One region of the Brevibacterium sp. 50QC2O2 genome, then DNA from elsewhere that is predicted to be linked to it. Evidence: predicted binding sites of a transcription regulator. Region 1 holds the regulator's gene; the other holds the start of a gene.

Region 1 (4,413 bases):
ATGTCGATCGCACTGTTCTTCGTCATGCGCTGGGCGATCAAGCCCGAGACCGACCGGATCGAGGGCGGACGCGCCGTCATCGATGCGAACCTGAAGGAACTGGGACCGCTGAGCGCCAAGGAGATCCGGCTGATCATCGTGGCCGTGCTGCTGCTGGCCTGCTGGGCGACCGAGGACCTGCACGGCATCGACTCGACGACCACCACGCTCATCGCCATCGGCATCCTGCTGACCCCGCGGATCGGCGTATTCAGCTGGAAGACCGTGGAGAAGCTCATCAACTGGGGCACGCTCATCGTGTTCGCGATCGGCATCTCGCTGGGCAGCCTGCTGCTGAACACGGGAGCCGCGACCTGGCTGTCGGAGAAGACCTTCGGCGCACTGGGGATCTCGAACATGCCGATGCTGGCGATGATCGCACTGGTCAGCCTGTTCACGATCCTCATCCACCTGGGCTTCGCCTCCGCCACATCGCTGAGCTCGGCCCTGATCCCGGTGTTCATCGCGCTGGCCACCTCGATCCCGGGCGGTGCGCAGGGCGGGCTGGGCTTCGTCATCATCCAGCAGTTCGTCATCAGCTTCGGCTTCCTGCTGCCGGTGTCCGCCCCGCAGAACATGCTGGGCTACGGCACTGGCGCCTTCACCGCCAAGCAGTTCCTCAAGACGGGCATCCCGCTGACCGTGATCGGCTATGTGCTGGTCGTGGTGTTGTCGGCCACCTACTGGAAGTGGATCGGCCTGGTCTGAGGAGGATGACCATGAGTGAGCCCGCTCCCGATGTGACCCCGCCCGGGTCCGCGCCGGTTCCCGATCCCGCGTGGAGTTGGAAGCTGCACGATTCGCGTGGGGCCTCGAGCATCTGCACAATGCTGGTGCTGCTGGGCGCCGTGGTCGTCTGGATCGCCGCCCTGTCACACGACACGACCGGATGGGTCCTGGCCCCGGTGCTGGGCGCCGGTGCCGCGGTGATCGTCGCACTGCGGGCTCGGAACCTCTGGCTGCTGGCCTGGGCGATCGTGGCGATCCTCAGTCCCGCCTACTACCTGCCGCTCGCCGGTGGGATGAACTGAGCCAGTCGGCGTAGAGTTGTGACCCATGAGCATTGAGGACATTCGGCGGGATCTGGACCTGCGAGCAGTCGGGGAGATCTTCTATCTGCGCACCCTGGACCAGTTGACGGTCAACGTCTTGGACGGCGAATCCGGTCTACCCGGCTGGACCCGCAAGCACGTGGCCGTGCACATGATCAACAACGCCGAGGCCCTGATGCGGCTGCTCGATTGGGCGACTACGGGTGTGGAGAACCCCATGTACCCCTCCCGCACGGTTCGCGATGCAGAGATCGAAGAGGGTGTGGCGACGATCGAGGTCTCGGACGTCCGCGGCATCAGCCACGAGGTCGCAGTGGAACTCGCCGCCGCCCTGCCCGAGCCCGAATCCCCCGCCTGGGATGCTCAGGTGCTCAACGGCCGTGGTGAGCCGATCATGGCAGCCGCGATTCCGTGGATGCGGGCGCGCGAGGCCCTGCTGCATGCCCTTGACCTCAACATCGGGATGACCGCCCTGGACTTCCCCACAGCCGCCATCGACCGGCTGCTGACCGACGTGGAAACGGTGTGGGCGGCCCGCGCCGAACCTGCGAACTTCCTCCTGCACATCACCGACCGACCGGATCGCCCCGAACTGGCGAACTACCTCCTGGCCTGCGGCGATGCCGCGGCTTTCAGCGCCGAACCGGTCGAACTGACGGGCGAGGCCGCAGAGCTCGTCTCGTTCCTGCTGGGCAGGGGCTGGCCCCGCGGGCAGCCCCCGGCCGGGACCTCGGCGTCGGTGCCGCAACCACCCGCCTGGCTGTAGAGGAGGCCAAACGCGTTGTGGTTCCCGTTTGGGGCCGTCGCTTCGAAACGACGGCCCCAAGCGGGAACCACGACTGACTTTCCGGGAGCGTCCGCCTCAGCCGCGGCGGGGGCCCTGTTTGGACCGCGGTCCCGCGGTCCGCACGCCCACCACGGTCCCCGTCACCGAGGCCGCGGGCAGTTCCGCGATCGCGTGCGACATCCGCCGCGCCCGGCTGCGCTGGTAGGGATCGGCCACCGTCACGTCCCCGCCCATTCCTGCGGCGAAGATCCGATTCGCCTGGGCCAGCCGGCTCAGCGCCGCATCCAGTTGCACGCCGAGGCTCTGCAGCTGCGAATGCGCGTCTGCGACCTCCTCGCGCAGCTGCAGGATTCGCTTGATCCCGGCCAGACTGACGCCCTCGTCCTGGCTCAGGCTCTGCACCAGGCGCAGCTTCTCGATGTCACTGGCCGAATACCTGCGGCCGCGACCGGGAGTGCGTTTGGGCGTGACCAGACCCATACGGTCGTATTGCCGTAGGGTCTGCGGGTGCATGCCCGCAAGCTCTGCGGCCACGGATATCACGTAGACCGCGGCATGTGGGTCGATCTCCATGGCCACTCACCTCCTCCTTGATTCGATCATGCATCAGTGCGCCGACCGGCACCGGCACGGTGCCGGCCGGCGCCGTGTTCGGTGCCGCGCCGGCGCCGTGTTCGGTGCCGCGCCGGCGCCAGCGCAACTCAGCTGTTCTTCGCCTTCGCGTACAGATCGGCGCGCGGGTCCTCGCCCTCGGTGGCCTTGGCGAAGGCCTCGACCGCCTGCTTCGCGTCCTTGCTCATCCGCTGCGGCACGTGGACCTCGACGGTGACCAGCAGATCGCCGGTGTGCTTCTTCGTCTCGATCCCCTTGCCGCGCACGCGCAGCACGCGCCCCGACGGGGTGCCGGCAGGCACCTTGAGCCGTACGGGGAAGCCGGACAGAGTGGGAACCTGGACCTCTGCGCCCAGGGCGGCCTCGGCGAATGTCACCGGCACGGTCACCCGCAGGTTGTCACCGTCACGGGTGAACACAGGATGCGGTTCGACGTTGACCGTCAGCACCACATCGCCGGCCTCGCCGCCGTTGGGACTGGCCTTGCCCTTGCCGCGCAGGCGGACCTTCTGGCCGTCCTTGACGCCGATCGGCGTGCGCACGTTCAGCGGCGAACCGTTGGGCATCTTGAGCTTGACCGTGGCGCCTTTGGCGGCCTCCGTGAAGGACAGGCGCGTAGACGCCTTGATGTCCCCGCCCTTGACAGGGCCGGGCTGATAGCCCCGGCCACCGCCAAAGCCGCCACCGCCGAAGGCCCCGCCGAACAGATCGGACAGGTCCGGGCCACCGGCACCGCCGAAGCCACCGGGACCGCCACTGTACTGGCCGCGGCCGCCGCCGGAGTTGAACAGCCCGGAGAACACGTCCTCGAAACCGCCACCGGCGCCACCTGGACCACCGGCGCCCGCGGTGAAACGCGCGCCCGAGCCCATCGCGCGGACCTGGTCATACTGCTTGCGGGTCTCCTTGTCGGCCAGCACCTGGTGGGCCGCGCTGATCTCCTTGAACTTCTCCTCGGCCTTCTTATCACCAGGATTCGCATCCGGATGGTACTTGCGAGCCAGCTTCCGATAGGCCTTTTTGATGTCCGCGTCGGAGGCGTCCTTGTCGACCCCGAGGACCTTGTAGTAGTCCTTCTCGAACCACTCATTCTGAGGCCCGGCGTTCATCTGGCACCTCCTTTCCGCAGGACGTCATTCCCGCTTGCGGGATCACTCCCGCTGATTGTCTTCATCGTTTCCAAAATCTTATGGCGGTGGCGGCCGATCCCCCGGCTTGTCCCGGGAATCGACCGCCACCGATCATGTATGCGCCGACTCAGTCGGAGGTCACTCCTCCGGCAGGTGCACGCCTACGCGGGCCGCGCGGATCACGCGCTCGCCCAGCTTGTAACCCGGCTGCATGACGAGGAACACGGTGGGCTCCTCGACTGCGCCGTTGGGCTGCTGCATCAGAGCCTCGTGCAGAGCGGGGTCGAACTCGTCGCCCACCGCGCCATACTGTTCGACGCCCACCTTGGACAGCGCCTCGAGCAGCTTGTTCACATGGGTCTCGAAGGGCCCCGTGACATCGCCGGCGTCGGCGGCCAGCTTAACCTCGTCGAGCACCGGGATGAGCGCCTCGACCAGGGCAGCCGAACCGGCCTCCTTGGCCTTGGCCTGATCGCGCTCCGAGCGGCGGCGGTAGGCCGCGTACTCGGCGTTCAGACGCTGCAGGTCATCCAGGTACTTCGCGGCCTCATCGGCCACCGGGGCCTCGGCGGTCCCTGCCGTGGCGTCCGAGCCCTGGCCGGCCGTGGCGTCTGCCGACGCACCGTCCGTCGGGGCCGAGGCCGCGGATTCCTCCGCGGCCTCGGCAGCTGCTGCGGCGTTGCCGTCGGCGGCCGCCCGCTCGGCTGCGGATTCCTCCGCGGTCTGTTCCTGCGGCTCGCGCACCTCGCCCGTCTCCGGGTCGATGCGGCGCTTGTCGGCGAAGGTGAACGAC
Region 2 (4,413 bases), on a different contig from region 1:
GCGCTCGCGGACCTCGGCCAGCTGCAGGTCGACGATGCGGCGCAGCTGCGACCGGTCCAGCTTGGTGAACATCACCGTGTCGTCGATCCGGTTGAGGAACTCAGGGCGCATGACCTCCTTGAGCCGGCCCATCACCTTGGCGCGCAACTCGGAATCACCCGCGCCCGCCGCCGCAGAGCTGAACCCCAACGGCGCACCCGATGCCGCGATGAACTCACTGCCCAGGTTGCTCGTCATGATGACCACAGTGTTCCTGAAGTCCACCGTGCGCCCCTGCCCGTCGGTCAGCCGCCCGTCGTCGAGGACCTGCAACAGCATGTTGAACACGTCCGGGTGTGCCTTCTCCACCTCGTCGAGCAACACGATCGAGTACGGATTGCGCCGCACCCGTTCGGTCAACTGCCCGGCCTCGTCGTAGCCGACGTATCCCGGGGGCGCGCCGACCAGACGGGAGACGGTGTGGCGCTCGCCGAACTCGCTCATATCGAAGCGGATCAGCGCGGACTCATCGTCGAACAGCGACCCGGCCAGCGCCTTGGCCAGCTCCGTCTTGCCCACGCCCGTGGGGCCCAGGAACAGGAAGCTGCCGATCGGCCGCGCGGGATCCCCCAGGCCGGTCTGATTGCGCCGGATCGCACGCGAGACCACCGCGACGGCGTCGTCCTGCCCGATCACACGCTCGTGCAGTTCGTCCTCCAGATGCGCCAGGCGTGTCTTCTTCTCCTGCGTCATGCGGGCGGCGGGGATGCCGGTGGCCCTGGCCACGACCTCGGCGATCTGCTGCGCGTCGACCGTCTGCGGCTCTCCGGCCGCGGACCCCGGCGCCGAGGCCGTACCCGGCTTGGCGCCCGTCGTCGCCGCGTCGAGTTCGCGGGTCAGCTCCGCCATCTCGTCGCGGATCTCGCCGGCCCGCTCGAAGTGCTCCGAGCTGATGGCGGAGTTCTTCTCCGCCTCCAGCTCCCCCAGGCGGGCCCGCAGGGCGGCGGTGTCGACCTTCGGCCCGCGCCGCAGGGACAAGCGCGCACCGGCCTGGTCGATCAGGTCGATCGCCTTGTCCGGCAGGTAGCGGTCGGTGATGTAGCGGTGGGACAGTTCGACGGCCGCGCGGATCGCCTCGGGCGTATAGACCACCCCGTGGTGTTGCGCGTACTTGTCTGCCAGTCCGCTCAGGATCTGCACCGCGTCCTCGACCGAGGGCTCCCCGACCGTCACCGGCTGGAAGCGACGTGCCAGCGCGCCGTCCTTCTCGATCGTGCGGAACTCCTGCAGGGTCGTCGCCCCGACCAGGTGCAGTTCGCCCCTGGCCAAGCGCGGCTTGAGGATATTACCGGCATCCATCGAGTTCGACTCGCCGGAGCCGCCGGCGCCCACCACGGTGTGCAACTCGTCGATGAAGACGATCGCATCTCCGGACTGGGCGATCTCCTCGAGCACCCCGGTCAGGCGCTCCTCGAAGTCGCCGCGGTACCGGGTGCCGGCGATCATGCCGGGCAGATCGAGTGCCACCACGCGCTTGCCCGCCAGCTGGGCCGGGACCGAGCCCTCGGTGATCGCCTGGGCCAGGCCCTCGACGATCGCGGTCTTGCCCACGCCGGGTTCACCGATGAGCACAGGGTTGTTCTTGGTTCGCCGCGCCAGGATCTCGATGGTCTGTTCGATCTCCTCGGACCGGCCGATCACCGGGTCCAGCCCGTCCTCGGCCGCCAGCGCAGTCAGGTCCGTGCCGTATTTCTGCAACAGAGAGCCCTCGTCGTCAGGGGCCGTGCCCTGCTGTCCCCCGGACTGCTGCCCCTGCTGCTCGGCGGACTGCCGGGCGCCCGCGGCCGCGGCCTGCAGGGACGACTGGGTGACGCCGGCGGCTGCCAGGATGCGCCCGGCGGGCATGTCCTGGTTGAGCACGAGGGCGAAGAACAGGTGTTCGGGATCGATATAGGTCGACCCGAAGGCGCGTGCCACCTGGAAGGCGTCGAGCAGCGCGCGCTGGGCTGCGCCGGTCAGCGTGGGTTTGCCCTCGACCTCCTTGTCCGAGGCGGCCGGCAGCCGTTCCTCCACGGCCTCGGCCAGTGCGGCCGGATCCGCGCCCGCGGCCCGGACGGATCCAGCCGCCGGATCGTCTCCCAGCATGGTGTGCAGGATGTGCAGGGTGTCGACCTCGGCGTGGCCATGGTCGACCGCATAACGGCCGGCGGCGTCGATGAGTTCCCTGGTCTTCTTGCTCAGCTGCCGCGAGATGTCGATCGCGCGGCCCTGGCGATTCTGTCCCTGGCCCTGGAAGATGCGGGCGAGGAACTCCTCGAACGAGTCGCCGCCGCTGCCCTGGGGTCCATAGAATGTGGCCATGTTTCCTCCCTTTTCTATGGTGAAAACCTAGACTTGAGTGCGTACGACTCAACTAACACCGCAGGACGGGTGTTCTATTCCCGCCGGATCCGCGGTACGGTTGGTGGCACTACTTCCCGGACAACTCCCCGCACGACGCCCAACGGCAATGACGCATTCAGGAGATGATGAGGATGCCCAAGACCACAGGGTCGGGACGGCCCAGGAAATCCGAGCTGCCGGATACTCTGCTGCGCTCCGATGAGAAGGCGCAGCGGACATTCGCGAAGGCCCACGATTCGGCCCTGGCCGAATACGGCAACGAGGAACAGGCCCATAAGGTCGCCTATGCTGCCCTGGAACACACGCACCACAAGGTCGGCGACCATTGGGAGCCCAAGGACTGAAAACGGCCCGCCGCTGCGAGAGGGCTATGCGCCAGAGCTATCGGATGGCATTCAGCCGATCCGGGGATCACTCGCCGGTGGATCACTGGCCGGGAAGGACTCGACTTCCCATTCGTCGACGACCGCATCATCGTGCTCCCAGACTTCGGCGGCTTCCTCGGCCTCTTCGGCTTCGGCCGTCAGCTGATCGCCGGCAGGGTACTCGCGGACGATCTCCGGTCCGGGTTCCGCAGAGACCTCTTCGACGATGTGCGAACCGTCGGGCTGTTCGAGCAGCCGGTCCCCGTGGGCGTCTGCGACTTCCCGCAGGTGCTTCTCCGAGTCGTCCTCGACATAGCCGGGACGCTGACCTGTGGTCACGTCCGGTCCGGCAATGTACTTGTCGAGTGTGTCCTCGACCGCGCCGACTGCGTTGCGGAGTTTCTTCTGGATGGTCATCGTCATCCCTCCTCAGTGGATTCGAAATCGACGACGTCTCCTATGTGCCCCGCACGATACCAGCCGCATCCGCGGTGTCAAGGCTCGGAGAACCCGAAGGGCCGAAGTGGCCGTGCGGCTCAGTCCTCCGTCAGGTCCACCAGCGCGAAGTACGCGGCATCCACTGCGCCGGCCACGGCGGACACGACCGCGTCCTCGACGATGGAGTCCACGGCCAGCACGGCCAGGGCCTTCGTCTCATCGGCCGAGGGCGAGACCTGCATGCCGGCGATGTTGATGTTCACGCGGCCCAGGGCCTGGCCCAGCTGGCCGATGATGCCGGGACGGTCGGTGTATTCGAAGACCACCAGGTGGTCGCTCAGCGGCATCTCCAGTTCGTAGTCGGACACGCCCGTGAGCTTCTGCACCAGCTTGGGACCGGTCACGGTGCCGGACACGCGGACCCGGCGCCCGGCCGAGGTCGTGGCGATCAGCACGGTCTCATTGCGGAAGTACTCGACCTCCTTGTCCTGCACCAGTTCCACTGTCACGCCGCGCTCCTCGGCCAGCACGGGGGCGTTGACATAGGACACCGGCGTCGAGACCAGGTCCATGAACACGCCCTTGAGGGCCGAGAGCTTGAGCACGGACACGTCCTTGTCCGCGATCTCGCCGTGGATCTCCACGCGCAGGTGCGTGATGGCGTCGCCACCGGCCAGCGCGGTCAGGGTCCGGCCCAGGCGCTCGGCCAGCGGCACGCCGGGGCGCACATCGGGGTCGATCGCACCACCGGCGACGTTGACGGCGTCGGGGACGAGTTCCCCGGCCAGCGCGCGGCGGACCGACTTGGCGACTGCGATGCCGGCCTTCTCCTGTGCCTCCACGGTCGAGGCGCCCAGGTGCGGGGTGACGTTGAGGTTCGGGAAGTCCCCGGCCAGCAGCGGCGAGTCCTGCGGCGGCTCCTGGTCCCACACGTCGATCCCGGCGCCGCCCACGCGCCCCTCGGACAGGGCGCGGGCCAGTGCTGCCTCGTCGATGATGCCGCCGCGGGCCACGTTGACGATGCGCGCGGTGGGCTTGAGCAGCTTGAACTGCTCATCGGAGATCATGCCGATGGTCTCCGGGGTCTTGGGCATGTGCACCGTGATGAAGTCCGACTGCGCCAGCAGTTCGTCCAGGCTCAGCACCGTCACACCCATCTGTGCGGCGCGCTGCTGCGAGATGTAGGGGTCGTAGCCGACCAGCTTCATCCCGAAGGCCTTGGCGCGTT

What was found. The regulator HspR, encoded in region 1, represses chaperone genes until heat shock. The targets are predictions, from matches to a motif close to AAGTTGAGTCNNNNNGACTCAACTT.
Region 2: a site for HspR is predicted at 2,371-2,395, ahead of NQ038_RS12615 (ATP-dependent Clp protease ATP-binding subunit). Genes of this name have one in related genera too.

What each region holds. Positions count from the first base shown of each region.
Region 1 covers NZ_JANIJZ010000001.1:15,063-19,475, reverse strand. The annotation lists gene NQ038_RS00085 (anion permease) at 1-747, shown strand, start outside; gene NQ038_RS00080 (hypothetical protein) at 759-1,070, shown strand; gene NQ038_RS00075 (maleylpyruvate isomerase family mycothiol-dependent enzyme) at 1,096-1,857, shown strand; gene NQ038_RS00070 (heat shock protein transcriptional repressor HspR) at 1,954-2,451, opposite strand; gene NQ038_RS00065 (DnaJ C-terminal domain-containing protein) at 2,580-3,599, opposite strand; gene NQ038_RS00060 (nucleotide exchange factor GrpE) at 3,759-4,413, opposite strand, start outside.
Region 2 covers NZ_JANIJZ010000016.1:52,963-57,375, reverse strand. The annotation lists gene NQ038_RS12615 (ATP-dependent Clp protease ATP-binding subunit) at 1-2,340, opposite strand, end outside; gene NQ038_RS12610 (ChaB family protein) at 2,514-2,726, shown strand; gene NQ038_RS12605 (hypothetical protein) at 2,778-3,164, opposite strand; gene serA (phosphoglycerate dehydrogenase) at 3,284-4,413, opposite strand, start outside.